Regions from separate parts of the Serratia sp. UGAL515B_01 genome, predicted to be linked through region 1. Evidence: predicted binding sites of a transcription regulator. Region 1 holds the regulator's gene; each other region holds the start of a gene.
What was found. Region 1 encodes PurR, which represses purine synthesis genes. Its sites were predicted from a motif close to CANGCAAACGTTTGCNTG; they were not measured.

Region 1 (9,980 bases):
TTTAGTGATGAAACCACTAATGCACGTCAGCAATTGCTCAGTTATTACAGTCAGGCTATAAACTCTCACTGCCTTAGTGAGTGTCATAATGCATGCTTAGCGGTAAAACTTTCTGCCGAGGTCAGTGATCTGTCTGAACCTATGCGACATGCTTTAGAAACAGGGACTTCACGTATTATCAGCCATTTGCAGAATGCTATTCAACGCGGAATGGATGAAGGCTCACTGGTTACAAACATGCCTCCAACGGTTACCGCAGAAACACTCTACGCATTATGGCTTGGCGCATCACTGCGCGCCAAAATACGCCATTCAGTGGCACCACTTACCAGCGCGCTTGAAAGTATCGAGTTACTGTTACGCCCAACGCAGTCTTAATCACTTTTTTGTCTGAAAATACCATATTTTTTACTGTACTTGATTTATAGTCGACTGGTCTACTACAACAGGATGCATTATGAAGATTGAAACATTGTTCTCGCCACTAAAAGTTGGTCATGCAACATTACCAAACCGTATATTTATGGCGCCACTGACGCGTCTGCGCAGTATTGAGCCAGGAGATATCCCTACCCCCTTAATGGCAGAATATTATGCGCAGCGTGCCAGCGCAGGTTTGCTGATAACCGAAGCCACTCAAATTTCTTTTCAAGCGAAGGGCTATGCTGGAGCACCCGGCTTACATACTGATGAGCAAATCGCCGCATGGAAAAAAGTTACCCAAGCGGTTCATGAGAAAAAAGGACATATCGCCGTACAACTTTGGCATGTAGGTCGCATCTCTCATTCCAGCTTGCAACCAGACCGACAAGCTCCGGTAGCGCCTTCAGCGATCAATGCCGAAACACGCACTACCGTTCGTGATGAAACAGGAACCTGGGTCAGAGTGCCAACATCAACGCCCCGCGCGTTGGAAATCACAGAAATTGCAGGAATTATAAACGAATTCCGTCAAGCGGCAGCTAACTCTCGAGAAGCAGGCTTTGACTATGTTGAATTACACGCAGCGCATGGTTATTTATTGCATCAATTTATGTCACCAGCATCCAACCAACGAACCGACCAATACGGTGGCAGCATTGAAAATCGCACCCGTTTAACGCTGGAAGTGGTTGACGCTAGCATCGCCGAAATTGGCGCAGACCATGTTGGTATCCGTATTTCACCGTTGGGTCCATTTAATGGGCTCGATAACGGCGAAGACCAACAGGCTGCAGCACTTTATCTGATTGAAGAGTTGAATAAGCGCGGCATCGCGTTTTTGCATATTTCTGAACCTGATTGGGCTGGAGGCAAACCTTACTCTACAGCATTCCGCGATGCCGTTCGCGCGCACTTTAATGGTGTGATTATCGGTGCTGGGGCCTATACCGCAGAGAAAGCAGAGGATTTGATCCAAAAAGGCTTTATCGACGCAGTTGCCTTTGGTCGAACCTACATTGCCAATCCGGATTTAGTAGAGCGAATTAAGCAGAATGCACCGTTGAATGAGCCAAATCCAGAGACGTTCTATGGCGGCGATGCCAAAGGCTACACCGACTATCCAACTCTTTGAGGCATTTCACTCGTCAATCAAGCCGGGCTGAAATCCGGTTTGATAATACCGTAGTACCGCCAGATTATCAGTTGCGTTGAATTGCCTTATGCTGCAAGACTATACTGTTATCTGCAACAACTTATCGCCGTTAACCGCGGCCAGTCCAATCAGAGGGAATTATGCGCCTGCTCCATACCATGCTCCGTGTCGGTGACCTACAACGCTCCATCGACTTTTATACCAAAGTGTTAGGCATGCGTTTGCTTCGTACCAGTGAAAACACCGAGTACAAATACTCACTGGCATTCGTCGGTTATAGTGATGAAAGTGAAGGTTCAGTGATCGAGCTTACCTACAACTGGGGCGTAGACAGCTACGAGATGGGTTCAGCATTTGGCCATTTGGCTTTGGGTGTTGATAATGTTGCTACAACCTGCGACAACATTCGCAAAGTTGGCGGTAAAATAACCCGTGAGGCAGGCCCGGTTAAAGGTGGCACTACCGTGATTGCTTTTATTGAAGATCCTGATGGTTACAAAATTGAGTTGATCGAAAATAAACATGCTGGGCAAGGCCTCGGTAACTGAGACTCCTAAGGGGCGCGTCTAGCGCCCTTCTTTATTATCTCCGCTGCACTAAAGCAATAAATTTGTCATAATAAACACTATGTTCGATTAAGATAAGAAACTGATGGCCGAGAAAAGTGATCTTAACGCCCTGAGTGGCCGCTTTCGTGGGTTTTATCCCGTTGTTATTGATGTAGAAACCGCAGGTTTTAATGCCAAAACGGACGCGCTATTGGAGATTGCCGCAATAACGCTGAAAATGGATGAGAATGGCTGGTTGCTTCAAGACGAAACCCTGCATTTCCATGTTGAGCCCTTTGAAGGTGCGATACTACAACCGGAAGCGTTGGCCTTTAATGGCATAGACCCACATAACCCACTGCGTGGAGCAGTTAGTGAATATGATGCATTACATGCAATTTTCAAGGCTGTGCGCAAAGGTATTAAAGATAAAGATTGCAACCGGGCAATAATCGTAGCGCACAATGCCAATTTTGATCACGGTTTTCTAATGGCGGCTGCAGAACGTGCGGGACTCAAGCGCAATCCATTCCACCCTTTCGCTACTTTTGACACTGCGGCACTGAGCGGATTAGTTTTAGGACAAACCGTATTGGCAAAAGCCTGTATCGCCGCGGGATTCCCTTTTGACAGCAGCCAAGCCCATTCCGCTCTTTATGATACGGAACAAACAGCTCTACTGTTTTGCGAGTTAGTAAACCGCTGGAAACGTCTTGGTGGATGGCCGTTAGCTGGCAGCCTAATAGACTGATCACGGCTATTTACATGTGTATTTCGTATCTTAAGTGTGAAATATGCTGAGTGAAAATTGTGCGGCACCGTTATCAATACCGCACAATTTTATTCAGGGAACCTTTCTTCATTAAGGATCAAGGCTGTTGATCTTCCTGATTTTTATATTTTTCAGCCGTCTCTTTAATCAACTGTTGTAGTTCACCACGCTGATACATTTCAATGATAATATCGCACCCACCAACCAATTCGCCATCTACCCATAGTTGAGGGAAAGTAGGCCAATTGGCGTATTTTGGTAACTCAGCGCGAATATCCGGGTTTTGTAAAATATCAACATAGGCGAAACGTTCACCACAAGCTGAAAGTGTTTGAACCGCCTGTGCGGAGAAACCGCAATTTGGTAACTTAGGTGAGCCTTTCATATACAGCAGGATCGGGTTGGTTGAAATCTGCTGCTGGATTTTTTCAATCGTTTTCATTCATTGCTTCCTCAAAACCACATCATGGCTAAAACATGCATCATATTGACTTATTGTAGCTGTAGGTAGAGGGCAAGAAAACACCATCTTTTGAAGGGGTATCTTTTTGTTACAGATACGTTGCGAAAAACACATCTATACCCAAAATAATTCGAGTTGCTTGTAGGCAACAAGATCGCGAGTCGCCAAGAGCATAGCCCACTATGCGACTGGTGCGAACGGACATAGCCAACACCCAAGCAACTTGAAGTATGACGAGTATAACCGGCTAAAAGATAGACTCGGAATAACATTGTTAACTCTAACATATCACTATTATATTCTGACCTTTACAAGACAATTAATAATAAAAAGAATGCCCCTATTAGTGATATCCAACTCATCATTTGATTGATTTTATAATAAAATTTAATCTCATTAACGTTTTCTCACAATATGGATTAATATTTACAAGTTAAGTTCTGTTTTATATGGCGAATTTAAGGAATACTGTCTTTCATTCAATATATGTTTCGGGGTCAAGGTTGGTAACATCAACATGCGGTTAATTATCACGCTTTTTGTACTCTTTTTCGCACAGCTATTCTTTAACCTGGCACATGCTGCGCCAAAAGCACATGTTTCTGCTGAGCAGCCTAGAAGCCATGTCAATGATACCAAGCCAAATGAACGCAAAAGAAAGAAAGTGGATAAAAGCAGCAAGAAGGTGAAGATGATACCCCCGCATAAAACGGCAAAAACAAAAAAGCTGGCAGTGAAAGCAAACAAGAAAACCAACAGCGTAAAATCAAAAACCAAAACGAGCCAAACTAGCAAAGTTAAACCCAACCCGCCGAAAAAAGAGCATAAAAAAGCTTATGGACGCCATCGTACAAGGGGATTTACCACCAAGAAAATGGCAGTACATGATAAAACGTTGAAACTAACTCCAGCACACAAAAAGCGTTTTCAACATGCCAAGCAAACTGCGTTGACAAAGCTGATGCACCAAATGGGCAAGCCTTATCGTTGGGGCGGTACTTCTCCTACCACTGGGTTCGATTGTAGTGGCCTGATTTATTACGCCTACAAAGACGTGGTTAAAATCAAAATACCTCGTACCGCTAACGAAATGTACCATCTGCGAGATGCAGCACCGGTCAAACGAAGTGAGCTAGAAAAGGGTGACTTGGTCTTTTTTCGTATCAACAACCGCGGCACTGCCGATCATGTTGGTGTTTATCTCGGGGACGGTAAATTTATCCAGTCTCCCCGAACTGGCGAAGAAATACGCATCAGTCAATTGGATAATAACTATTGGCAAAACCATTACATAGGTGCTCGCCGCGTAGTCACACCTACAACCATTCGTTGACATTTATACCCAAAATAATTCGAGTTGCATGTAGGTGGCAAGTCTGAGAGTCGCCAAGAGCATAGCTCACTCTATGACGGGTGTGAACGGACGCAGCCAACACCCATGCAACTTGAAGAATGAAGAGTATATACGACTGAGTTTAAGGCTCAGCCAGGATGTCTCCCCTTGCCCACACTTTAGACAATTAACTGATTTGCACGCTTTGGACCTTTTTTTCAGGTAGGAAGTTGTTAAGATTGATAACCACAGAATAACTATAACAACTCAGTTTCCTCCCTCAGCTAATGGGCTGGCGGTATCGGAAGAGAAGAAAAGTGCTGTATAAAAAGGAGAAAGCAATGTCGTTTGAATTACCTGCATTACCGTATGAGAAAAATGCCCTTGAACCGCATATTTCTGCAGAAACGCTGGAATACCATTATGGTAAGCACCATAACACCTACGTGGTTAACTTGAATAATCTGGTGAAAGGCAGCGAGTTTGAAGGCAAGTCTCTAGTCGATATCATCAAGACCTCTAGCGGTGGCGTGTTTAATAACGCTGCGCAAGTATGGAATCACACATTCTACTGGCACTGTCTGTCGCCTCAGGGGGGCAATGAACCAACTGGCGTTTTAGCTGAGGCGATCAATAAATCCTTCGGTTCTTTCGCTGCTTTCAAAGAACAATTCACCGATGCAGCAGTGAAAAACTTTGGAGCAGGATGGACTTGGCTGGTGAAAAAACCTAATGGATCACTTGCGATCGTTAATACCTCAAACGCAGCGACCCCACTCACCAGTGAAGACAAACCTCTGTTAACCGTTGATGTTTGGGAACATGCTTATTATATCGACTACCGCAATGCGCGCCCAAAATACCTGGAAAACTTTTGGGCATTGGTTAACTGGTCATTCGCGGAACAAAATCTGACCCAATAGCAGATAGATGAACAAGTAAGCTCCCCCCGGCAAAGCCGGGGGTTTTTCATATGTGCCTATTAGCCTCTCTTGCCAGCCGCGCCCTAACAGACGCACTGTGATCTGACATTTGCATTTATGGATTACTTACAGCCCGTAACGCTTCTTGATGTAACCGTGGCGCTTCACTGACTCTCACCAGTATCGGACGCGATGTTGAGCCGTATTGTTCATTCAAAACAGCAAAACAATACTCAGATCCAAAACGAATTTTTGGATACACTTGCCTAAGCCATTAATGCCAAGACTAAAGTGACTATCGTAACCGACGCCGATTTTCAAAATACCTGGTTTAGCCATATTAACTCGTTAGGCTGGGATTTTATCGGTAGAGTGAGAGAACAGATCTTGCTACGGCTCGATATAACAAGTGATATCTGGTTGAAAAAATTGGAATTAATGGCCATATGCCACCTATCACCCTGCGTTTCTCTCCCTAGAAAACCTGCCTTCGGTGTTTAGGTGCAAAAACCATGTGATATTTACAGTTCCATCGGTTATGCGCTAAGCCCATTTTCGTCCCCCATTGGACCCCTTTTGATTTCTTGTTTAACTTTTGCAATTGCCAAACCGCAAGGTGTTTTAACAAATTGAAAGGGGGTCTTTATAATCGGCTTAAGGCTGAAAGCTTTACGACCCCCAGCCTAGCTCTGGGGGTTTTCTATAGAAAATAGCAAAGGTGCAACATATTGCACTTTTTATAATTTAAATCAGTTAGATACAGCAATGAGACCAAAGATGATAATCACTGCCAACGCACATACCGTAGTAAACAATGACATTTTCAAATTCGTATCCATAACGTAATTCCCTTGCAGATTTGTGCTCTCAAGCATAAAAGCCACACAATTAATACGTCAACTCATTTTCCTACAGTTCGTGATTAAAATCTTGTTATCATTTGCCGTCTTATAATACCGATTAGCTCTTCCACTTTTCATAAATATGCGACAAAATCCGCAGTTCACAACTGCGTACCCCAAGATGCCCCCTCCTGCTATAGGATCTTACGGCTTCAGCACTAAAAATCCCGTTTTTGCTTATCAGGGGATAAAATTTACGCAGGCAAACGATTAACATCATACTTACATGCTGTAACATGTGAGTTCAGGAGTCATTCTTTATATGGCAACGATTAAAGATGTGGCCAAGCGCGCTGGCGTTTCCACCACCACCGTTTCGCACGTCATTAATAAAACGCGTTTCGTCGCCGAAGAGACAAAAGCGGCCGTTTGGGCAGCCATTAAACAACTACACTATTCGCCCAGCGCCGTTGCCCGCAGCCTGAAAGTTAACCACACTAAATCGATCGGTCTGCTTGCAACATCAAGCGAAGCACCCTACTTTGCTGAGGTGATCGAAGCTGTTGAAAACAGTTGCTATAGTAAAGGTTATACTTTGATCTTGTGTAACTCACATAATAACCTCGATAAACAACAGGCCTACCTTGCAATGTTGGCGCAAAAGCGCGTCGACGGTCTGCTGGTTATGTGCTCAGAGTACCCAGAAAAGTTGCTGGGTATGTTGGAGGATTACCGAAATATTCCCATGGTGGTTATGGACTGGGGAGCTGCTCGTGGTGATTTTACCGATACAATTATCGATAATGCCTTTGAGGGTGGCTATCTGGCTGGTCGTTATCTTATCGAACGTGGTCATCGCGATATTGGTGCCATTCCCGGCCAGTTATCGCGCAATACCGGTGGTGGCCGTCATCACGGTTTCCTTAAAGCGCTGCAGGAAGCCAATATTGAGATCCGCGAAGAATGGATCGTTCAGGGTGATTTTGAACCTGAGTCCGGTTATAAGGCCATGTACAAAATATTGTCGCAAAAGCATCGCCCCACAGCCATATTTTGCGGTGGAGACATTATGGCTATGGGTGCAATTTGTGCTGCAGACGAATTGGGGCTTCGTGTACCGCAAGACATCTCAGTGATCGGTTACGACAACGTCCGAAATGCACGCTATTTTACCCCAGCATTAACCACTATCCACCAGCCTAAAGAACGTCTGGGAGAAATGGCTTTCACGATGTTGCTGGATCGTATTATCAGTAAACGTGAAGAATCTCAGGTCATTGAAGTCCATCCAAAACTGATAGAACGCCGTTCGGTGGCTGATGGGCCTTTCATCGATTATCGCCGCTAGCATGTCCCCCTTGATTAGACACAAACCAAAACGTGAGCTGCACAGTTTTATGAGCCCAACACGTACTATGATGGCCACAGCGCGGGAGGCAAGGACTCGACCACGCGGCACGCTTCCCTCTGTGGCTTGATGAGGGCTGCGACGCCCCACAGACATATAGCCTAATAATTGTTATCGGAGGCTTTCGAGACACCGGATACGCCTTCGTTCAACCACTCCTGATTAAGCGTTTCACTGTCTCCCAGATAATCTAATAACCAGGTCATTACTGGTGACTGCGCATTTTGCTGCCATGTCAGGCAACAGGCGCTAGGGGGGAATGCTTCTTGCAGTTGCAGAACAACCAGTTCACCACTTTGTACCCATGGCAGTACACAATGCGCGGGTGCCATTCCCACACATAATCCATTACGCAGACAATCCACAGCAGAAGCCCAGTCCGGCACGGTAAGGCGTCGTTGGTTATCCAGCGCCCAAGTTACACGTTTCGGCAAATTTCGTGACGTATCCTCGAGCAATAGTGAGGGATAAGGCCGCAGCTGATCGTTACTCAGTGTGCCCTTTAGCCCCGCTAAGGGATGGGTTGCATTTGCCACACACAACCAATTCACAAAGCCCATATCGCGAAAAGCAAAACCCCCACCAACCGGCACTGCTCGTGTTGCACCGATAGCCATCTCTGCGCGCCCATCAGCCAGTGCATCCCATACGCCATTAAACACCTCGTGTTGCACAATCAATTCAACATCCGAAAAATGACGATAAAAATCAGTGATTAACTGACGACTACGCTGTGGTTTTACAATAAGGTCGACCGCAATTCTTAACTGCCCGCGCCAACCGTTGGCAACTTGCTGGCACTGACGCCGGGTATCAAGCATTTTTTTGACAACCTTCCGGGCCTCTTTGATAAACAGGGCACCAGCAGGGGTCAATACAACATCACGATGACGGCGTTCAAAAAGGGACACAGCCAGCCATTGCTCCAACTGACGCACCGTATAACTTATTGCAGAAGGAACTCGATGAAGCTCTTGTGCAGCCGCACTGAAGCTACCCGTTCGCGCAACAGCATCTACGACATCAAGCGAGTATTCTGACCACATGATTTGCCTTCAAATTTTTTAACAACACCTTGCAAATATTACCGTTTCACAAGCAAAGATCCAGCCGAGTACACTTGCGGACGCTAAAACCTGCGACAATAAAAATTTAACGAGAAAAGCATGCGAAACTTTGGATTTATGTTTTACCTTGCAGGACTGAGTATGTTGGGGTACTTAGCAACCGATATGTATCTACCAGCCTTCGGCGCTATGCAGCAGGATTTGCAAATTTCCGCAGGCGCAATCAGCGCCAGCTTGAGTATTTTCCTTGCTGGTTTTGCTTTTGCCCAACTGCTTTGGGGCCCGCTATCCGATTATCTAGGCCGCAAACCGGTACTCTTGCTCGGCCTGACACTCTTTGCGTTTGGCTGTTTGGGCATGCTATGGGTGCAAAACGGAACACAACTGTGGTCTTTACGTTTTCTACAGGCAATTGGCGTATGTTCAGCCGCGGTGACCTGGCAAGCCATCGTAGTAGATCGTTATCGTGAAGGTAAGGCAAACCGTGTTTTTGCTTCCATTATGCCACTGGTCGCCCTTTCTCCCGCATTAGCCCCCTTGTTGGGTGCCTGGCTGCTCAATCACATGGGATGGCGGGCTATCTTTGCCGTACTGCTTGGCATAACGGCATTACTGCTCATTCCCACTCTATTGCTAAAAGATACCAGAATTGTGCCTTCAGCGGACAAAAAGGCCGGGGTGAGCTTTTTGCAGATTTTGAGATCCCCGATGTTCAGTGGCAACGTTATGGTCTTTGCCGCCTGCTCTGCCGGTTTTTTTGCCTGGCTGACCGGGTCACCCTTTATTCTCGGCAACATGGGATATAGCCCAAATGATATTGGTTTAAGCTATGTCCCACAGACTTTGGCTTTTTTGTTAGGGGGTTACAGTTGTCGGAGTGCATTAAGCCATATTTCTGGCAAAACACTGCTGCCTTGGCTGTTGTTAGCTTATGCCATCAGCATGGTCGCTCTCTATCTGGTCGCTACCCTGAGCAAACCAACACTGACAGCTTTGCTGATCCCTTTTTGCTTCATGGCATTAGTTAATGGTGCTAGCTACCCGATTC
Region 2 (9,980 bases), 600 kb from region 1:
CGAGCCCTGGCAAAAAGACGGCGCAAACGGCTCATCACCTGCCCGGGATGCGCAGCTCGGATAAAACCAGTATGGACAAGCGTCTGCTCCAGATGTTGATAAAAGCGTTCGAGATCGTCTACCAACGGATAATCTGGCTCTTCCAATACTGGCTCTTTTGCCTGCTGACGCTCAAGATAAGCAACACGCACTTCATACGCCAGGATCTGCACCGCCATAGCCAAATTCAACGAGCTATAGTCCGGGTTGGCAGGTATGGCGACATGATAGTGACACTTTTGCAATTCATCATTCGTTAAACCAACACGCTCGCGGCCAAAAACCAAGGCAACGGGCCCCTGCACCTCTTCATGTACCGCACGCACTCCACATTCGCGAGGTTCCAACATCGGCCAGGGCAAAGTGCGCGAACGGGCACTGGTGCCAACCACCAGACGACAACCTGCAATGGCTTCATCAAAGGTATCAACAAGAGTAGCGTTACCAATAACGTCGCTGGCACCTGCAGCTAGGGCAATCGCCTGAGAATCGGGTTTAACCAGTGGATTGACCAGATAAAGATTGGTTAATCCCATGGTTTTCATGGCACGGGCCGTCGAGCCCATATTACCGGTATGAGAGGTTTCAACCAGGACAATGCGGATATTGTGCAACATACAAACTCTAAGTTTTGCGGAAAATCATAGTATCTTAACACAAGAGGAAGGTATTAGGTATTTTGCCGAACACCTGCTATACTTCGCGCCGTTTCCTGTTCTTTAACATTCTGTGGAAGATACCCATGCATCCGATGCTGACTATCGCCGTGCGCGCTGCGCGCAAGGCTGGTAACCTGATTGCCAAAAATTACGAGACACCAGACGCTGTAGAAACGACCCAAAAAGGGTTAAATGATTTTGTTACGAATGTCGATCGCGATGCAGAGCGTCTAATTATCGAAATCATCCGTAAGTCTTACCCAAAACACACCATTATTGGTGAAGAGTGCGGTGAGTTGGTGGGCGAAGATCAAGATGTGCAATGGGTAATTGATCCACTGGATGGCACTGCTAACTTCATAAAACGTTTCCCACACTTCTCTGTCTCTATCGCCGTACGCATCAAAGGCCGTACAGAAGTCGCTGTAGTTTACGATCCGATGCGCAATGAACTGTTCACCGCTACCCGTGGTCAAGGTGCGCAGCTCAACGGTTATCGCCTGCGCGGTACCAATGCCAAAGATCTGGACGGTACCATCCTTGCTACCGGATTCCCATTCAAAGTCAAACAACATGCTCCGGCTTATATCACCCTGCTTGGCAAACTGTTTACCCAGTGCGCAGACTTCCGCCGCACCGGTTCTGCCGCGCTAGACCTGGCTTACGTCGCCGCTGGTCGCGTTGATGGTTTCTTTGAGATTGGCCTGAAGCCGTGGGATTTTGCCGCTGGCGAACTTCTGGTTCGTGAGTCCGGTGGTTTGGTCACCGACTTTGTAGGCGGGCACAACCACTTAAGTTCTGGCAACGTGGTTGCCGGAAACCCACGCGTAGTGAAATCTTTACTTTCCGCCATGCGTGAAGAACTGAGTGAAGCACTGAAGCGTTAATTTATATTCCCGAGTTCATTTAAGTTGCAGGACAAAACGCAATGGCGTTTTTGAACAGCCCTTACGCTGGCCCCGAAAGACCGCGGTATAGACTTGAGCCGACTAACGCGGCAAGCCAACACTCAGGCAACTTGAAAATATGACGAATATAGCCGCCCATACGCCTAGGGCGGCTATTACTCCATCACCCCCAGCTTAATGCCATATTTCTTGATTTTATAATGTAGTGTGGTGCGAGAAATACGTAGGTAGTTGGCCGCTCCAACTACGCGACCATTTGAACGGTTCAGCGCATTCACTATCAGTTGCCTTTCATACTCTTCCACCAGTTGATTCAGCTCACCATGCGGCAGTTCAACCACCGAATTTTCCGCCTGCTTTTGTATCGTAAGCACCTATCCGCCAGAGTCCATTCCGTTCCGATCGCCGCTGTTCCCTTGGCTGGCGGGCTTTGCCATTGTGATGAATGTGTTGATCATCGGTGGAACCTGGCTAAGTCACGGTGGTGGCATTATGTTGACAAGCGAAGCTGTTTTGACAGCGATTATCGTCTTCTCGTATTGCATTCGGGGCCAGCAACGGAAGAGTTAGCGGGCAAATGGGCGGATCCCGCCGCCAAACTCGGGTTGGGCACTGAAATATAGCAACACACCAGCAAACAACAGAATCAACCCGCCCGCCAACGCCAGCGATCCCCATGCAACGCTGCTCCAGGCTGCCGGGGCGCGTTGGCGGCTGATACGGACCGCCAGCTTGCGGCTGAGGTGTACCAACAGCGCCAACAAAGAAATCGTCATTGACGTTCCCAGCGCCATCGCAAGCGCAGAAAATACGCCCCAGATAAAAACGCCAATGACTTTGGAAAACAGCAACACCAGGAGTGCCCCAGAGCAGGGTCTCATCCCCATAGCCAGCACGATCGTCGCTTTGGTACGCCAGTCATTTCCCGCCTGTAATTCATCGTCACTTGGCATGTGCCGATGGCCGCAGCCACAGCTAGCGCTATGTACGTGAGCCACCGCCAACGGTTGTAAACCGTTGATCCGCAATCTAGGAGTTGGCCGCATCGCTTTTACTGCCAGATACAAGCGTTTAATCGCCCGCCAACTTAGTAGCACACCAAGCAGCATCACCAGAATAAAACTGCCTTTTTCCAACCAGAATCCACTCTGATGTAATTGGCGCGAAGAGAGTTGTAACACTACTAATACCATCGTTACCAAAGCAATAGCGACGATCCCCTGCATCAATGAAGCAGCAAAGGTTAATTTCAGGCTGCTTTTAAGCCGGGAAGGATGAGTGGCCAGATAGGTTGCAATCACCACTTTACCGTGCCCAGGACCAAGAGCATGTAATATGCCGTAGCCTAGGCTGAACAACATCAGCGCCGCGCCGGCCTCGTGAGGTGCCGATTTTACCTGTTGCAACAATGTTGCCATCTGCTGGTGTAAATCTTTCTGCCACACCACACTCTGCATCACTAATTGCGGCCAGTAGTGCCATACCAATTGCACACCTGCCACTAGCGCAATAAAAAACAACAGCAATGGCCACAAACTGAGCACCCAATGGCGCTTATTCGCAGGGTACTGACTAAACACTACTGACATGACAGCATCACCCGTTGTGCAAATTGCTGCCCCAAGGCCAAATCCTCGCCAGGAGAGTCATTCTTATCGAGCGAGAGAGCATAAGCCTGCAATGATTTGTCCGGTTTTGGTGTCATCAGGCTGACTTTACATTGTTTATTCATTTCAGGTGGCAGGTGCAGTGCCTTTTTATCCTGATAGCTCATGTCAACAAAATAGGTAGGATCGTAAGTTGAGATTTCAAACGGTTTACCGGCCAACGGCTGCGCTTGAGCCAATGGCAACACAAACTCCAATACCGCCTTATGGCCTTGACGTGAAAGCTGATATTCGGTTGGCAGATTCAGATATTTCAGTGGCTTGCCATCACGGTAAATGTCAGTGAAGTAATGTTGCCCCAAAACGTTGGCCATCACTTCTGCCGCCAATTTTTTCCAGATTTCGGAATCGCTTTTAGCATTTTCCGCATCATACAGAAGGTCCGCAGAGGTGATTTCATCCATAACCCAAACCATTTTTAAACCCATCAATTTCTGATCCTTGGCGACAAAAGTGGTGTTCATATCAATGAAGCTGTGTGGGTGCGCTCCCACTCCAACGCTAAAAAGAATGAACAAAAAGGCCGCCAGTAAGCGTAATCTCGTCATCAAAGCATACTCAACATTGTTATAAAGTAACATATATCTCATCTAAACAAACTTTGAGAGTGAAATAAATGTGACGAAAGTTATAAGCCCAAGCAAAAACAGAGGCAGCACGGCCTTAGTACAAAGCCCTTTGCTATGCTTAAGATAATTTAAACATGACCTGCCTGAGGTGATATGAGCACGGATATTTCTTCTGCGCCTGCGCTCTCCGGCCAACAGCGACGCTGTCATCTGCTGCTGATGCTGTTTGCACCGACGCCCAAGCCCAAGGTTCAACTAGAGACAATCAGCCAAATCAATGGTGTTGGGCAATCTGTCACCCGGCAAGATATAGCTGAGGTTGCCACTGAAATCCAGCGGCTCTACCATCTAAAAATTAGCAGTAGCGCCGAAGATACCTTGCAAATTCAGGGAAGCGCACTGAATCAGCGACTCTGCCTGTTTCAGTGGCTGCGCCGCACTTTACGCTGCAGCCCACAGTTTGTTGAACAAAATTTTGCCCTACGGTATCAGCAGGCCTTATCACTCAATCAGGTGCAGATTGCAACACTGGAATTGTGCATCAACGAATGTGAACAACAGCTTAACCGCCATTTTAGCCAACGCGATCGGCAATTTTTGTATCACTATTTGTGTTACTGCGTTTGGGCTCGCCAACATCAGCCCCCTCTCCATTTTGATCAAACCCAACGTCAGTGGCTACGGCGTAAACCGGAACAACGAGCAGCGGCTAAACTACAGCAAACGCTAAGCCAATCATTTGATTTTCATGCCAATATTCGTGAAGGTAATTTTCTGACCTTGATGTTTACCCTATTAAAAAACCACAGTTATCAGACCAACGGTTCGCCAGAAGATAGGCGGCTGATGGCCACAATCGAGAAAATGGTGGCTTATTTCCAGCAGATCTCAGGGATGAGTTTTAACAGCCAAGAAGAGTTGAATAACCAACTGTTTGCCCATCTTGCACACGCGCTAGAGCGCTGCCGTTTTAATATCGGTGTAGACAATTCGGTACTGGAGGAGCTGTTACGCAAGTATCCGCGTCTAATGCGAACCACACAGAAAGCATTGCTCCCCTTTGAACAAGAGTACGAAATCCACTTTTCGCGTGAAGAAGTCGGGTTGTTGGCGATCAGTTTTGGTGCCTGGATGATGCAAGACAATGCCGTACAGGAAACACAGATACTATTGCTTACCCGGGACAATCCGCAATTGGAAGCAAAGGTGGAAGATCAACTCCGGGAACTTACGCTTTTACCGCTCAATATCAAATATCTCCCCTTAAGTGACTATCAGCGATCTGGCGCACCACCAGGTATCACTGTGGTCATCACTCCTTACGTATCAATACCCTATGGGCAACACCCACCGCTGATGCAGACCGAACTCCCATTAACGCACCAACAGCGCCAAGTGCTGTGCGCGCTGCTGGAAAAACACTAACGACGACGGTCAGCTACCGCGGGGGGAAGAACAAAGAATACAGGTACTACCACCGCAACCATCACCCAGAATACTCCCCCTTGCAAAAGTTCGAACAGGAAACCGCCCAACACAGTCATAATGGCAATACCACCTCCCATTGCAAGTGCAGAATAGACCGCCTGTAAACGGATCACTTCAGCTCCCTGGCGTGCCGCAATAAAACGCATCGCTGCCAGATGACATACGGTGAAAGTGCCACTGTGCAGCACTTGAGCTAACAGTAGCATGCTCATTTCGGTCGAAGAGGCCATCAGCCCCCAACGCAACAGCCCGCAGACAGCCGAAAGTAACAACAGGTTACGGGCGCTCCATCGGCGGAACAGAAAATTGCTGCTGGCAAAGATGATCACCTCAGCCACGACGCCTAATGACCATAGATAGCCGATGGTCGCCGCAGAGTAACCCGCGTCCTGCCAATAAATTGAGGCAAAGCTGTAATACCCGGCATGCGCACCTTGCAGTAAGGTGACGCAGAGCAAAAAGCGCCAGACTGCCCCCTCGCTGAGCAATTCACGCCAAGAACGGTTGGAGTCATTCTGGACACTGATATACCCTTGCGGCATTACGCTAGGTTTCAGTAACATCCCCAGTAACATAGCCAGGATACTGACCAACAGGCTGAACAAAATGGCATTATGGCCCCAAACGGAAACCAGTTTACCGGTTAACGCAGAACCAATCACAAAAGCAAGCGATCCCCACAGCCGCACCCGGCCATAATCCAACGTAATTTGCCGCTGCCATGTGGCCGCTAACGCGTCGGTCAACGGCACCAACGGCGAAAAAAACAGGTTGAAACCGGCAATAACCAACATCAGCCAGGCCCAACCGTTACCGAAACAGAACCCGATAGCGAAAGCCAGAGAGAGTAGCGCGAGAAGACGCAGCGCGGTGATTAAATGCGTGGGGTCTTTAACGCGTGGCGCAATCAACAAACTTCCTAAAAAGCGCATTACCAAGCCAGCACCGAGCAAAATGCCGATAGTTTCAGGGGAAACACCCTCACCTTTCAGCCAAACGCTCCAAAACGGCAGATAAATGCCATAAGAAAAGAAGTAGGTGAAATAGCTGAGAGCCAGCCAATGCGTTGATTGTAGAACCATATCCCCTCCTGAATAAGCGCAACACCCTGACATACATCACACTGCGCAGCAATGATCATTCAAACTTAAAGCACTGGAGTACAAAGCAGTTCACAGTTTAGCTATATGCAGGATAAAAAAACCCGCCGTAGCGGGTTTTGGAGTACAGAAGAAGGGCGAATTACGCGTAGACAGGTAAGCGAGCGCAAATATCCAGCACTTTCTTCTTGGTGCGTTCAATCGTCGCTTCGTCATTGACGTTGTCAAGCACGTCACAGATCCAACCCGCCAGTTCACGCACATCTGCTTCTTTGAAACCACGGCGAGTCACAGCAGGAGTACCAATACGGATCCCCGAGGTCACAAATGGGCTCTTAGGGTCATTGGGTACGCTGTTCTTGTTAACAGTGATGTTGGCACGTCCCAACGCCGCATCGGCTTCTTTACCGGTAAGATTTTTATCCACCAGATCCAGCAAGAACAGATGGTTGTGGGTACCGCCAGAAACCACTTTGTAACCACGCGCCAAGAATACGTCTACCATGGCCTTCGCATTGTTAGCTACTTGCTGCTGGTAAATCTTGAACTCTGGTTCCATCGCTTCTTTCAGTGCTACCGCTTTACCGGCGATCACGTGCATCAGAGGGCCGCCCTGGCCACCAGGGAATACGGCAGAATTCAGTTTTTTGTACAGTTCTTCATCACCGCCCTTGGCTAGGATCAGACCACCACGCGGGCCAGCCAGCGTTTTGTGGGTAGTGGTGGTTACGATATGCGCATGGGGAAGCGGGTTCGGATAAACGCCAGCGGCAATCAAGCCAGCAACGTGCGCCATATCCACAAACAGGTAAGCGCCAATGCTGTCGGCAATTTCACGCATTTTTGCCCAGTCAACCAGGCCAGAGTATGCAGAGAAACCACCGATGATCATTTTAGGCTTGTGGGTTTGCGCCTGTTTAGCCAGATCGTCATAGTCGATCTGCCCAGATTCATTGATACCGTAAGGCACCACGTTATACAGCTTGCCGGACAGGTTTACCGGCGAACCATGCGTCAGATGACCACCATGCGCCAGGTTCATCCCCAGAATAGTGTCACCCGGCTGCAGCAAGGCGGTATAGACGGCAAAGTTGGCCTGGGAGCCAGAATGCGGCTGCACGTTAGCATAATCGGCACCAAACAGTTCCTTGGCACGATCGATAGCCAGTTGCTCAACAACATCAACATGCTCGCAGCCGCCATAATAACGCTTGCCCGGATAGCCTTCTGCGTATTTGTTGGTCAGTTGAGAACCCTGAGCCTGCATTACACGTGGGCTGGTATAGTTCTCAGACGCAATCAGCTCAATATGCTCTTCCTGACGCACGACTTCCTGCTCCATTGCATGCCACAGTTCGGCATCATAATCAGCAATGTTCATTTCACGCTTTAACATCCCGGCATCTCCTGACTTAAATCGGCTCACTATACCCTATGGATTTCGAACTGCACCCAGACACCCAGTTCGTTCATGGTCAACCGCTGACTTCAAGTCAGTGACTGAGATGAGCGAGTGTAGGTAACAACGCTGCGGCTTGAAAAACGACGGATATAAAATCACCCTCTGGGGCTCTGGGTAACAGTGTAAACCGTTTACCCCCATCGAAGATAGGTCTTGACAGAGGTTTTTACGCAAACGATTGGCTACAGATAGCACAAGGCTTTCCCTTGTTTTTTACCCCTAATTTTGCAACGGATATTTACTCATGGTGGTAATACGGTTTATTCATGTTCAGCAAGCGTAGCCTTGGATTGAAAGCGCTGTGACAAAGGCAAGAACATTTACAGGTTTAAAATAACCCTATAATATGCATTTTAAATGCAATTTAAAGAGCGGCATTGTACATCTATTAAAAGGAGCCCCCGCCATGCTGGATAGTCATACTATCGCTACCGTAAAATCCACCATACCTTTACTAACGGAAACCGGTCCCAAACTGACGGCCCACTTTTACGAGCGCATGTTTGTGCATCACCCAGAATTAAAAGATATCTTCAATATGAGTAACCAGCGCAATGGCGATCAGCGCCAAGCGTTGTTTGATGCTATCTGTGCCTATGCCAGCAACTTGGAAAACCTGAGTGCCTTGCTCCCAGCAGTGGAACGCATTGCCCAGAAGCACGCCAGCTTTAATATCAAACCCGAACAGTATCAAATTGTTGGCCATCACCTGCTAGCAACGTTGGATGAAATGTTCAGCCCGGGTCAGGAAGTACTGGATGCCTGGGAAAAAGCCTACGGGGTGCTAGCAAACGTGTTTATCCAACGCGAAGAGCAAATTTATCAGGAAAGTGAACAAAGTAAGGGGGGGTGGCGCGATTTACGTGCGTTTAGCATTATAAAAAAACAGCGGCAGAGCGAGGCGATCGTTAGCTTTGTATTGGCCCCCGTTGACGGTGGCCAGGTAGCCAACTATAAACCGGGCCAGTATCTGGCAGTCTGCATTAACGACAGCAGCCTAGAACATCAGGAGATCCGTCAATATTCACTCACTACCTCACCTAACGGGAAGTCCTATCGCATCGCCGTAAAACGTGAGGAACAGGGTGTAGTATCTAACTTCCTGCACCAAACAGCCAAAGAAGGCGATGTCATTCAAATCATGCCACCTCGCGGTGATTTCTTCTTACAGGTGGAAACCACCGCTCCAGTGGCGTTGATTTCGGCTGGCGTGGGCCAGACGCCAATGCTGGCGATGCTGAATACCTTGCATGAAAATCAGCATCAGGCTGAAATTCATTGGCTTCATGCGGCTGAGAACGGCGCAGTGCACGCCTTTGGCGACGAAGTCACTACTATCGCTGGGCATATGCCTGCCTTGCGTAGCCACGTCTGGTACCGTGAGCCAAACGCCGATGATGCAAAAGGCCGCGACTATGACAGCCAGGGGCTAATGAACCTCAGCACCATGCGCAGCATGCTGAACAACCCGCAGATGCATTACTACATGTGTGGCCCGGTCCCCTTTATGCAATCGGTTGGTAAACAATTGCTGGCTATTGGCGTACAAGCCGAACAGATCCATTACGAATGTTTCGGCCCATATAAAGTATTGTAAAGATCGAAAGACTAAGACAGCAGCAAATTGTAATGCTTAGGGAGCCCATCTTTTTATCGAGATGGGCGCCCGTCAGCCTGTCTTCCTGAAGCGTTACTGCAGCTTCAGCGCTCGGGCAGCTTTCACCTGTTCGGAGATTTTACACTGCAATCGAAATATTGAATAATTAACCAGGAAGGATTCAGATCAAATCGCTTCTTCGTCCTGCTCACCGGTACGGATACGCACCACGCGTGCAACATCAAACACAAAGATCTTACCGTCACCAATCTTGCCGGTCTGGGCTGTCTGCATGATGGTTTCCACGCAGGTATCCACGATGTCGTCAGCCACTACAATTTCGATTTTTACCTTGGGCAGGAAGTCGACCATATATTCCGCACCACGGTAAAGTTCGGTATGGCCTTTCTGGCGACCAAAGCCTTTAACTTCGGTCACCGTCATCCCGGTAATACCGACTTCGGCCAGCGCTTCACGCACATCATCCAATT
Region 3 (9,980 bases), 530 kb from region 1:
GAACTTGTACTTGGCCAGCTACTGGGTCACAGGTTAGCCCCAAATTATGTTCCATACCGATCTCCGCTGCTATGCAGACCTGCTCAGGACTGCCGCCTAACAGCTCTGCCAAACCTGCAGCAGCCATTGAGCAAGCAACGCCCACTTCACCCTGGCAACCCACCTCTGCACCAGAAATTGAGGCATTCATCTTGTACAATGTCCCAATAGCGCCAGATGCCATAAAGTAACGAATATAGATATCTGGGGTGACGGATTCAATGAAATGATCGTAGTACGCCAGTACGGCAGGAACTATTCCACAGGCACCGTTGGTTGGTGCGGTAACTACGCGTCCACCAGCGGCATTCTCTTCGTTTACTGCCAACGCGAACATATTAACCCAGTCGATCACATTCATCGGGTCATTGGATAGCTTATCGGAAGAAACCAATAAACGCCTTAAGGCAGAGGCGCGACGCGGGACCCGTAGTGGGCCGGGCAGCACGCCCTCGGTATTCAGGCCGCGCTCCATACAGGCGCGCATGGTTTGCCAAACGTCACTGAAATAAGTTTCGATTTCCTGCTTACTGTGGAGTGCCAGTTCGTTTTGCATCACTATGCCTGAGAGGGAAAGTCCTGTGCTGCGGCAGTTCGCCAACATTTCGTTTGCAGAGCCGAAAGGATAAGGGACGGTAACTTCACTGTTATCGGCTTTGCCAAAGTGTTCTTCATCAACGATAAATCCACCACCTATAGAGTAATAGATCTTACTGTAAATTTGTTTGTCCCCGCTGAACGCGTGGATCTGCATACCGTTTTCGTGTAGTGGCAGATTGTCACTACGGAAAACCATGCCACCATCGCGAGGGAAGTCGACTTCATGTTGCCCATTTGCCAGCAGTAGGCGCTGACGTTGCTCGACATCGCGGATGAACCCGGGAATTGCATCTATATCAACAGTATCGGGCATATTACCCGCCAGGCCAAGAATAATGGCAATGTCCGTATGGTGGCCTTTACCGGTCAATGAGAGTGAACCATAAACGTCGACGGTAACGCGCGTGACAGAAGACAACAGGCCTTCATGTACCAGATCGTCGACAAACTGTTTACCGGCTTTCATCGGTCCTACAGTATGAGAACTGGAAGGGCCGATACCGATCTTAAACATGTCGAAAACGCTAATCACGCTAAACTCCTTAAAAGAGGCATATTTTTATGGGTGCGCGTCTAAAATGCGCAGAGCACTGCGATGGTATGAAAGGTCCCTGTGGCCTTTTTCGCATTGAATGTTCCTTGGGGCCACTTTCTGTCTTGACTGCCTTAGAGAGTGGTTAGACCACGGGGGGATTATACCGATCCCAGGTCTTCTGGTAGCAACCCTGTCACCATTTTGGTAAAACAATGTTATATAAAAATCGATTTTTTTAGCAATTTATTCCAGTATGAATTACTTTACAGGCATTTAGTAATGTTGAAGAGAGTAATTTCAGTTTTTAAAAGAGTAATGGCACGAAAGGTAGTGGAAAAAGTAGCTCTGTAAATTGATATCGCTCACGACACTCCTAAATACGCCATCAGCGACTGAAAAAATGTGATTTAAATCACAATTAAATGTTCACCTGTTGTGCAAGCCGACGGATGATGGCGGCGGTGAGTCCCCAAACAAACTGGCTCTGATACCAGGAAAGATAAACTCGATGTGTATGACCCTTGCGGTGAATATCCAATGGATAATAGCGTAATAGCGAGAGTGCCTCATGCAGAGGCATTTCAAATACTTCAGCGACTTCATCTTCATTGGCGTGAAATTCGATATCTGCGGGAATTAAACCCACAACCGGCGTGACTTTGAAACCGGTATTGCTGTCGATCGGTGCCAACTGGCCAAGTATTTTTACAGCGTGCGGAGGAATAGCAACTTCCTCCTGAGCTTCACGCACGGCAGTCGCGATGGGTGAGAGATCCTCACGATCGGTTTTACCACCGGGAAAGGCGACCTGTCCTGCATGTTTACGCAATGAATCCGCTCGACGGGTGAGTAGCAAGGTCGGTTCTGGCCTGCAGATTATGGGGATCAGCACCGCTGCAGGACAGACGTTGTACGAGCTCTGCGTAGCCTGTGGTAACTGTAACTGAAAACGGCTGATAAAAGCAGCCAGCGATGGTGGATAAGGCTGATGGTTCACGACAGGGTAAACTCCCCCAGCTGTGGCAAAATGCGGCCCAGCTTATCAAATGTTTCCTGATATTCCGCTTCTTCCCAACTATCGGCGACAATCCCTCCGCCAGCAGAACAGAATATGTGTCCGTTTTCAGTCGTCAGGGTTCGTATAGTAATACTAGTATCCATCGTACCGCAGAAACTGATATAGCCAATGCTGCCGCAATAGGCATTTCGTCGCTGTGGTTCAAGCTCTTCAATAATTTCCATAGCACGGACTTTAGGAGCACCAGTGATTGATCCGCCAGGGAAGCAGGCGCGCAAAAGTTCAGTAGCAGGGGTGGCACTGGGGAGTGTGGCGGTAATGGTACTGACCAGATGATGTACTGCCGGAAAGGGTTCGACTTTAAACAGCTCTGTGACACGCACGCTGCCTGGCTGAGCAACTCGGCCTATATCATTACGCAATAAATCGACGATCATCAGGTTCTCTGCCCGATCTTTCGCTGAGCTGGCCAGTTTCTGTGCTTGCTCAGCATCCTGACAGGCGTCGGTAAGGCGTGGCAAAGTACCTTTGATTGGTCGGGTTTGGATTTGCCTGTTTTCTAACCATAGGAAACGCTCTGGCGAAACGCTCAGCACACTGTTTTGTGCCAAGCGTAAGAAAGCGGAAAACGGAGCACGGTTGTTGGCACTTAACTGAAGGAATGCCTGCCATTCATCTCCTTGGTATGGAGCGGAAAAGCGCTGTGCTAGATTAATCTGATAGCAATCACCACTACGCAGATACTCCTGGATCCGGCGGAATTTCTCGCCATATTGCTGGCGTGTCATGTTCGCCTGCCAGTTTCCAGATAAGGCAAAGGGCTTAACTCGTGGTGCTTGCTGCTGGTTAAGCCATTGCCAACGTTTGTCAACATTGCCATAACTGAGCAGTGTCAGCATCTCTTTTTGATGATCAGCGATTAATGCCCAATCATAAATCCCTACGGCCATATCCGGCAGCTTGATATCAGCCTGCGCCCTTTGCGGCAGTTTTTCTATTCGCCTGCCTAAATCATAACCGAATAGGCCTAATGCTCCGCCCTGAAAAGGCAGATCGTTATTCGATGGTGGAGACAAATTCATGGCGTCAAGCTGTTGTTGTAACTGCAAGAAAGGGTCAGCTTGTGAACAGTGCCGGATGTCTCCTCGCTGAACTTCAGTATCGGAACCGTATGTTGTTATCGTGACACGAGGTTCAGCAACCAGAATATCAAAGCGGTTATGGGAATGTTCAGCAAAACCTGAATGCAGCAGCATAGCCCAAGGGGTGTGTGCCAAAGAGGCGAATAATTCCAATACAGCACCGCGAGTATAAGGCAACGATTTAAGGTTTGGTGTGGTGGCACTCATGAGTATTAAAAACCCGACTAACTGAAACGGCGATGTAGGGCGGTTATTGTGCCATATTACGCGAGCAGACGCAGCTGGTTGAAAAGAGGTAAGGTCATCACAACGTGGTAATTCATAGGAATGAAAACGACTGGCGGGCAACAAGACAATAGACGTTGGGATCCGCAGTCTTAGAGCGTATAATTCGTCTCCATCTTTGCTGGAGAGAAACACATGCTTGCTGGTATGCCGTCACTGAGTCACCAAGAGCAGCAGGAAGCTGCTGAACGTATCCATCATCTTATGGAACAAGGTATGAGCAGTGGTGAAGCCATTGCACTTGTCGCGCAAGAAATCCGCGAAAAACATCAGGGCGATCGGGTGACTGTGATGTTCGAGGATGAACAAGAACAGGAAGAGCCGACAGAGTACCTGGACGAAGATAGTGAAGACACCAAAAATTGTTGATGGTGTTTGGGGCCCCGGTATGCCGAAACCCTAGAGTATTATTCTAGCACCTTAACCGCAGCGGCGGCCTGCTTTGCTAACGTGACAGCTTGTTCAATATTTGTTGCGGTAGAGAGTGCGACGCCCAGACGACGTTTGCCACTGATGTCCGGTTTGCCAAATAAACGCACCTGATTGTATCCCTTTAATGCAGAGTCTAACCCGCTAAAACGGACATCATTGCCGGTGAGTTCTGGCAGGATCACCGCAGAGGCGGAAGGCCCGAATTGGCGGATAACGTTGATTGGTAACCCAAGAAACGCTCTTACGTGTAGAGCGAACTCCGACAAATCCTGTGAAACCAGTGTGACCATACCGGTATCGTGCGGGCGTGGAGAAACCTCACTGAAAATTACCTCATCGCCGCAGACAAAGAGCTCGACACCGAATAAACCCAAACCGCCTAATGCGTTGACGACTTTTTCCGCGATTGCTTGTGCTCGACTAAGTGCCAATTCAGACATCTGTTGTGGCTGCCAGGATTCACGGTAGTCGCCATCTTCCTGACGATGGCCGATTGGAGCGCAGAAATGGATGCCATCAACGGCTTTGATAGTTAACAAGGTGATCTCGAAATCAAATTTTACTAATCCTTCGACAATCACCCGCCCACCACCGGCACGACCTCCTTGCTGCGCGTAATTCCAGGCGGTATTCAATTGCTGTTCATCACGGATCAGGCTTTGGCCTTTACCCGATGAGCTCATGACCGGTTTGACGATACACGGATAACCAATTTCTGCCGCCGCTTGACGGAAGCTCTCCTTGCTATCCGCAAACTGGTAGCTGGAAGTGGGCAATCCTAAGGTTTCTGAAGCTAAGCGACGAATACCTTCACGATTCATGGTAAGACGTGTGGCTTCAGCGCAAGGTACTACGCGATGGCCTTGTTGCTCCAGTTCAACCAGCATATCGGTGGCGATAGCTTCAATCTCTGGCACGATATAGTCGGGACGTTCTTGCTCGATCACTGCTTTCAGTGCATTGCCGTCCAGCATATTGATGACATGGCTACGATGTGCTACATGCATGGCAGGGGCGTCGGCATAGCGATCTACAGCGATCACTTCTAACCCTAAACGCTGGCATTCAATGGCCACTTCCTTACCCAGTTCGCCTGAACCGAGCAGCATGACACGCGTAGCAGAAGGACGCAGGGCGGTTCCAATCGTTAACATAGTTTCGTACCTGATTCTGTAGGAATTAATACGGTCTGACAATGAGTGCGCAGTATATGCGAAAACGATTGCGTACGCAGCAAGGCTGCACTTAAATCGAGGGGATGAATAGAAATCTGTTATCATCTGCGCCAGATCCGGCGCCTGCCCAATGGCCGCGCCACCTTTTCACCTGCCATATAAGAGTCATTGCCGTGAGCACAGTTTCTTTTTCCTCCCTGCCACTGCCAGCTGAACAGTTGGCCAACCTCAACGAACTGGGGTATGCCGAAATGACGCCGGTACAGGCCGCAGCGTTACCTGCCATATTAAAAGGACAGGATGTACGTGCCAAAGCAAAAACCGGCAGCGGTAAGACAGCGGCGTTCGGTATTGGCCTGCTGGATAAAATCAATGTTAGCCAAGTGGCAACGCAGGCGCTGGTCCTCTGCCCGACACGTGAACTTGCCGATCAGGTCAGTAAAGAGTTACGTCGTCTTGCCCGTTTCACGCAGAACATCAAAATATTGACCCTTTGTGGCGGCCAACCGGTCGGACCACAGCTCGACTCTTTGGTGCATGCTCCCCATATCGTGGTGGGTACGCCAGGCCGTGTGCAGGAACATTTACGCAAAACAACCCTGGTACTTGACGATCTGAAAGTACTGGTGCTTGATGAAGCCGATCGTATGCTGGATATGGGTTTCGCGGACGATATTGATGATGTGATCAGTTACACCCCACAAACACGTCAGACTTTGCTGTTTTCTGCCACTTATCCGGCAGGTATTGAACGCATCAGTGCCCGCGTGCAACGCCAGCCTCTGAATGTGGAAGTTGCGGATAAGGAAGAGCAAACAAATATCGAACAGCGCTTCTATGAAACTACACAAGATCAACGCCCTGCACTTCTGGTTGCGGCCCTTCGCCATTATCAACCGTCCTCATGCGTCGTATTCTGCAACACCAAGCGTGACTGTCAGAGCGTGTTTGAAGCGCTCGAAAGTCGTGACATTAGCGTGTTGGCGCTTCACGGCGATCTGGAACAGCGGGACAGGGATCAGGTGCTGGTGCGTTTTGCTAACCGGAGTTGCCGTGTGCTGGTGGCGACCGATGTTGCTGCTCGTGGTCTCGATATCAAAGAGTTGGCGTTAGTGGTCAACTACGAGCTGTCGTTTGATCCGGAAGTGCATGTTCACCGCATTGGCCGCACCGGGCGAGCGGGTTTGAATGGGTTAGCCATCAGCTTGTGTACGCCACAGGAAATGGTACGCGTTCATGCCCTTGAGGACTATTTGCAGATGACCGTGAAGTGGGCACCGGTATCTGAATTGAGCGGAGCTCCAAACACTCCCCTTGAAGCTGAAATGGTCACACTGTGCATCGATGGCGGCCGCAAGGCTAAAATTCGCCCAGGTGATATTCTTGGCGCGTTGACCGGAGAAGCTGGACTGACTGCGGCAGAGGTCGGGAAGATCGACATGTTCCCGGTACACGCTTATGTGGCCATCCGCAAGGCGAGTGCGCGCAAAGCATTACAACAGCTCCAGCAGGGAAAAATAAAAGGTAAGAGTTGCAAAGTGCGATTGTTGAAATAATAAATGATGGATTGCTTGCGACCTGCTGTGAAAGTACCTTATACTGTATAAAATCACAGTGCCTTGCTCTGATTAATTCGAGTTGCGGAAAGGCGGCCAGCTCATGAATCCCCAGGATGACTGTGTGCCTGGGGTGATAAATCTGTTGAGAGCCGCTTTGAAAGCTGTTAGCTATGGCCCTAAAGGGGAAAGTAATCGTGCGCAGCTAACGCCTCTGCAACTTTAGTATGATGAGTATATAACCTTTGAGGAAACGTTCATGGCTGTTGAAGTGAAATATGTAGTAGTCAGAAACGGTGAGGAAAAAATGACTTTCGCAAACAAGAAAGAAGCCGATGCCTATGACAAGATGCTCGATCTGGCTGACGGCCTTGGCGAATGGTTGCAGCAAGCGCCTGTTACGTTGGAAGAAGAACAGCGTGAAGCGCTAAGCCTTTTCTTGGCAGAAAATAAAGATATGTTATCTCAGATTTTGCGTGGTGGTGCAGCCCCACAAGAAACCGTAAAAAAACCGGCTAAAAGCAAAACGGATAAAATGGTACTTCTCTCGGAAGAAGACGCAGAGCCAAGAGAACAGGCCGCGTGATACGCGACATAATCAGTTAGTTTTACGTTGCAGGTAGCTCATCCTCCTGCAACGAGCAGGGTGGGTTCATATAGGATTTTAACGCTGCGTGCCTTAACCTTTTCAGTTGCTTCGAGCAAGGTATTATGGCTGGTCACAAAATCATTACTATCCGTGACGCCAGTGAATCGCATTTCGAACCGGGCGAAGTATTACGCGTCAGTCGCAATGAAGCTGGTGTGTTTTTTGTTTTGTTGAGATCAAATCGGTAATGGCGGTACATCTTGATGCTCTAACTAAAGAACATGCGAGACAAGAAAATATGTCCCTTAGCGAGCTAAAAACAGCTCATTGAAGAGATCTATCCAGGCTTGGAAAAGTTATTTGTTATTACTTTCAGTAAACTTTAATCCTTTCTTATCAGACTATTACTTTCAATTCAGAAGAGTTCCTGCATCCAGATGCACTCCAGTTACAACTTTTAGTCGATCATGTGTTTCAAATGACACAACTCAGTAGAGGGACTTTCGGTAAGGCCTGTCCCGTTGCTGGCTACTTACAACCCCAATCTATTCGGTCATTAGCGACAAAAATTTGTAGCGACAATACATTTATTTACAAATAATACCATAATCTGAGGAACGCTGGCCAAGTTGGCTCGGAGGTGTTTGCGAGCCACTATATTCAATTTGTTAGAGGTAGGAATGAAAAATAACTGGTTGCAACAGATCCAATCTATGCTGGGTGACAAAAAAGAGTCAACGGGTGGTACTGAAGGGATTGGAAAGTTATTGGCCCCAACTGCGTTAGGCGGGCTAGTTGGTGTTTTGTTAGCGAATAAATCCTCTCGTGAAATGGTAAGTAAATACGGTAAAAACGCACTGATTATTGGTGGCAGTGCAGCGGTTGGTGCTGTGTTGTGGAACAAATATAAGCAACGTGTCAGAGAGGAGCAGCAACAAGAACCACAATTTGTTGAGCAGAGGTCGCCTTTAGATCTGCGTGCCAAACGTTTGGTGCAGGCATTGGTGTTCGCTGCTAAAAGCGATGGTCACATAGATGCAGACGAAAAACGCGCAATTGACCATAGTCTTGAGCAATTGCAGCTAGGGAGTGAGGCCCAAGCTTGGGTGCAACAAGCTATTGATCAGCCACTGAACCCCGAATTGATCACACAAAGCGTGAAGAATGAAGATGAAGCCTTAGAGGTATATTACCTGAGCTGCATGGTTATTGATGTCGACCATTTCATGGAGCGCAGCTATCTTGATGCGTTGGCGCAGTCGTTGAAAATTCCGGTAGATGTAAGACAAGGGATTGAAAATGACGTTAACGAGAAAAAACGCGAATTACTCTAGCTGCATAGCTTGTTAATTTAATAAGGATCGTGTCACTCTTGCTTTTATCAATCTAAACGGATGATTTAGCAATGATGACACCTCCTAAAGCTGAAAAACGGCCTTATCCAATCACCCTACACGGCGATACTCGTGTAGACGACTATTACTGGTTACGTGATGATGAACGTTTAGACCCCGATATATTGAGCTATCTTGATGCTGAAAATGCCTACACTGAGGCACAGTTGAGTCCGCAGCAACCATTGCGTGAAACTCTGTATCAGGAAATGGTCGCTCGCATTCCGCAACAAGAGCATTCGGTGCCTTACGTCAAGCGTGGTTTTCGTTATCAGACCCGTTATGAACCAGGCAATGAATATGCAATATATGTTCGTCAACCTGAAGCATCCAGTGAACAGTGGGACACCTTGCTTGACGGCAATTTACGCGCCGAAGGGCATGAATACTATATGCTTGGCGGTTTAGACGTTAGTCCTGATAATCAGCATCTGGCCGTGGCTGAGGATTTCTTATCGCGCCGCCAGTACGACATTCGTTTCAAGGATCTGACCAATGATAGTTGGGCCGATGAGGTATTGGAGAACACCTCTGGCAGTTTTGAATGGGCGAATGACTCATCTACAATCTATTACGTTCGTAAACATGCCAAAACATTGCTGCCCTATCAGGTTTATCGTCATCAGATAGGGAGCGATCCGCAGCTTGATACGCTCATTTATGAAGAACTGGATGACACTTTTTATGTCAGCCTGGAAAAAACCACGTCTGAACAATTTATCCTGATCCATCTCAGCAGCACGACAACATCTGAAATTCTTCTACTGGATACAAATGGGGTTGATACTAAGCCCCGGATATTCGTACCACGGCGTAAAGATCATGAATATGCTATCGATCATTATCACCAACATTTCTTTATTCGCTCGAATAAGGATGGCAAGAATTTTGGCCTGTATCAGAGTGATCAAGCTGATGAAGAGCAATGGCAAGAGCTGATCGCCCCACGAAGCGACGTTATGCTTGAAGGGTTTAGCCTTTTCCGTGACTGGCTGGTTGTGGAGGAACGCATAGCGGGTCTAACGCGATTACGGCAAATTCACTGGCATACTGGCGAAGAAAAAAGTATTGCATTTGACGACCCGACCTATGTCACGTGGTTAGCTTATAATCCAGATCCAGAAACTGTGCTGCTGCGTTATGGCTATTCCTCTATGACGACACCAAGCACCTTATACGAATTAAATCTTGATAGCGGTGAGCGCGAGCAGCTCA

Region 2: the regulator PurR is predicted to act here: its motif matches at 8,060-8,077, upstream of glyA (serine hydroxymethyltransferase).
Region 3: the regulator PurR is predicted to act here: its motif matches at 5,263-5,280, upstream of purT (formate-dependent phosphoribosylglycinamide formyltransferase).

What each region holds. Positions count from the first base shown of each region.
Region 1 is NZ_CP109901.1:1,958,636-1,968,615, forward strand. It holds gene OK023_RS09005 (TetR/AcrR family transcriptional regulator) at 1-378, shown strand, start outside; gene OK023_RS09010 (alkene reductase) at 458-1,555, shown strand; gene gloA (lactoylglutathione lyase) at 1,717-2,124, shown strand; gene rnt (ribonuclease T) at 2,228-2,875, shown strand; gene OK023_RS09025 (Grx4 family monothiol glutaredoxin) at 2,994-3,338, opposite strand; gene OK023_RS09030 (C40 family peptidase) at 3,877-4,692, shown strand; gene sodB (superoxide dismutase [Fe]) at 5,034-5,615, shown strand; partial or broken gene OK023_RS09040 (IS200/IS605 family transposase) at 6,094-6,168, opposite strand; gene OK023_RS19200 (YnhF family membrane protein) at 6,365-6,490, opposite strand; gene purR (HTH-type transcriptional repressor PurR) at 6,780-7,805, shown strand; gene punR (DNA-binding transcriptional activator PunR) at 7,967-8,911, opposite strand; gene punC (purine nucleoside transporter PunC) at 9,032-9,980, shown strand, end outside.
Region 2 is NZ_CP109901.1:2,557,671-2,567,650, forward strand. It holds gene trmJ (tRNA (cytosine(32)/uridine(32)-2'-O)-methyltransferase TrmJ) at 1-656, opposite strand, end outside; gene suhB (inositol-1-monophosphatase) at 782-1,585, shown strand; gene OK023_RS11450 (helix-turn-helix domain-containing protein) at 1,762-1,980, opposite strand; gene OK023_RS11455 (nickel/cobalt transporter) at 2,173-3,195, opposite strand; gene OK023_RS11460 (DUF1007 family protein) at 3,186-3,821, opposite strand; gene csiE (stationary phase inducible protein CsiE) at 3,996-5,267, shown strand; gene OK023_RS11470 (3-phenylpropionate MFS transporter) at 5,264-6,412, opposite strand; gene glyA (serine hydroxymethyltransferase) at 6,573-7,826, opposite strand; gene hmpA (NO-inducible flavohemoprotein) at 8,299-9,489, shown strand; gene glnB (nitrogen regulatory protein P-II) at 9,676-9,980, opposite strand, start outside.
Region 3 is NZ_CP109901.1:1,427,868-1,437,847, forward strand. It holds gene sdaA (L-serine ammonia-lyase) at 1-1,171, opposite strand, end outside; gene OK023_RS06615 (CoA pyrophosphatase) at 1,593-2,171, opposite strand; gene pabB (aminodeoxychorismate synthase component 1) at 2,168-3,541, opposite strand; gene OK023_RS06625 (YoaH family protein) at 3,755-3,988, shown strand; gene purT (formate-dependent phosphoribosylglycinamide formyltransferase) at 4,027-5,205, opposite strand; gene dbpA (ATP-dependent RNA helicase DbpA) at 5,400-6,782, shown strand; gene OK023_RS06640 (YebG family protein) at 7,042-7,368, shown strand; partial or broken gene yqfB (N(4)-acetylcytidine aminohydrolase) at 7,494-7,757, shown strand; gene OK023_RS06650 (tellurite resistance TerB family protein) at 8,052-8,705, shown strand; gene OK023_RS06655 (S9 family peptidase) at 8,777-9,980, shown strand, end outside.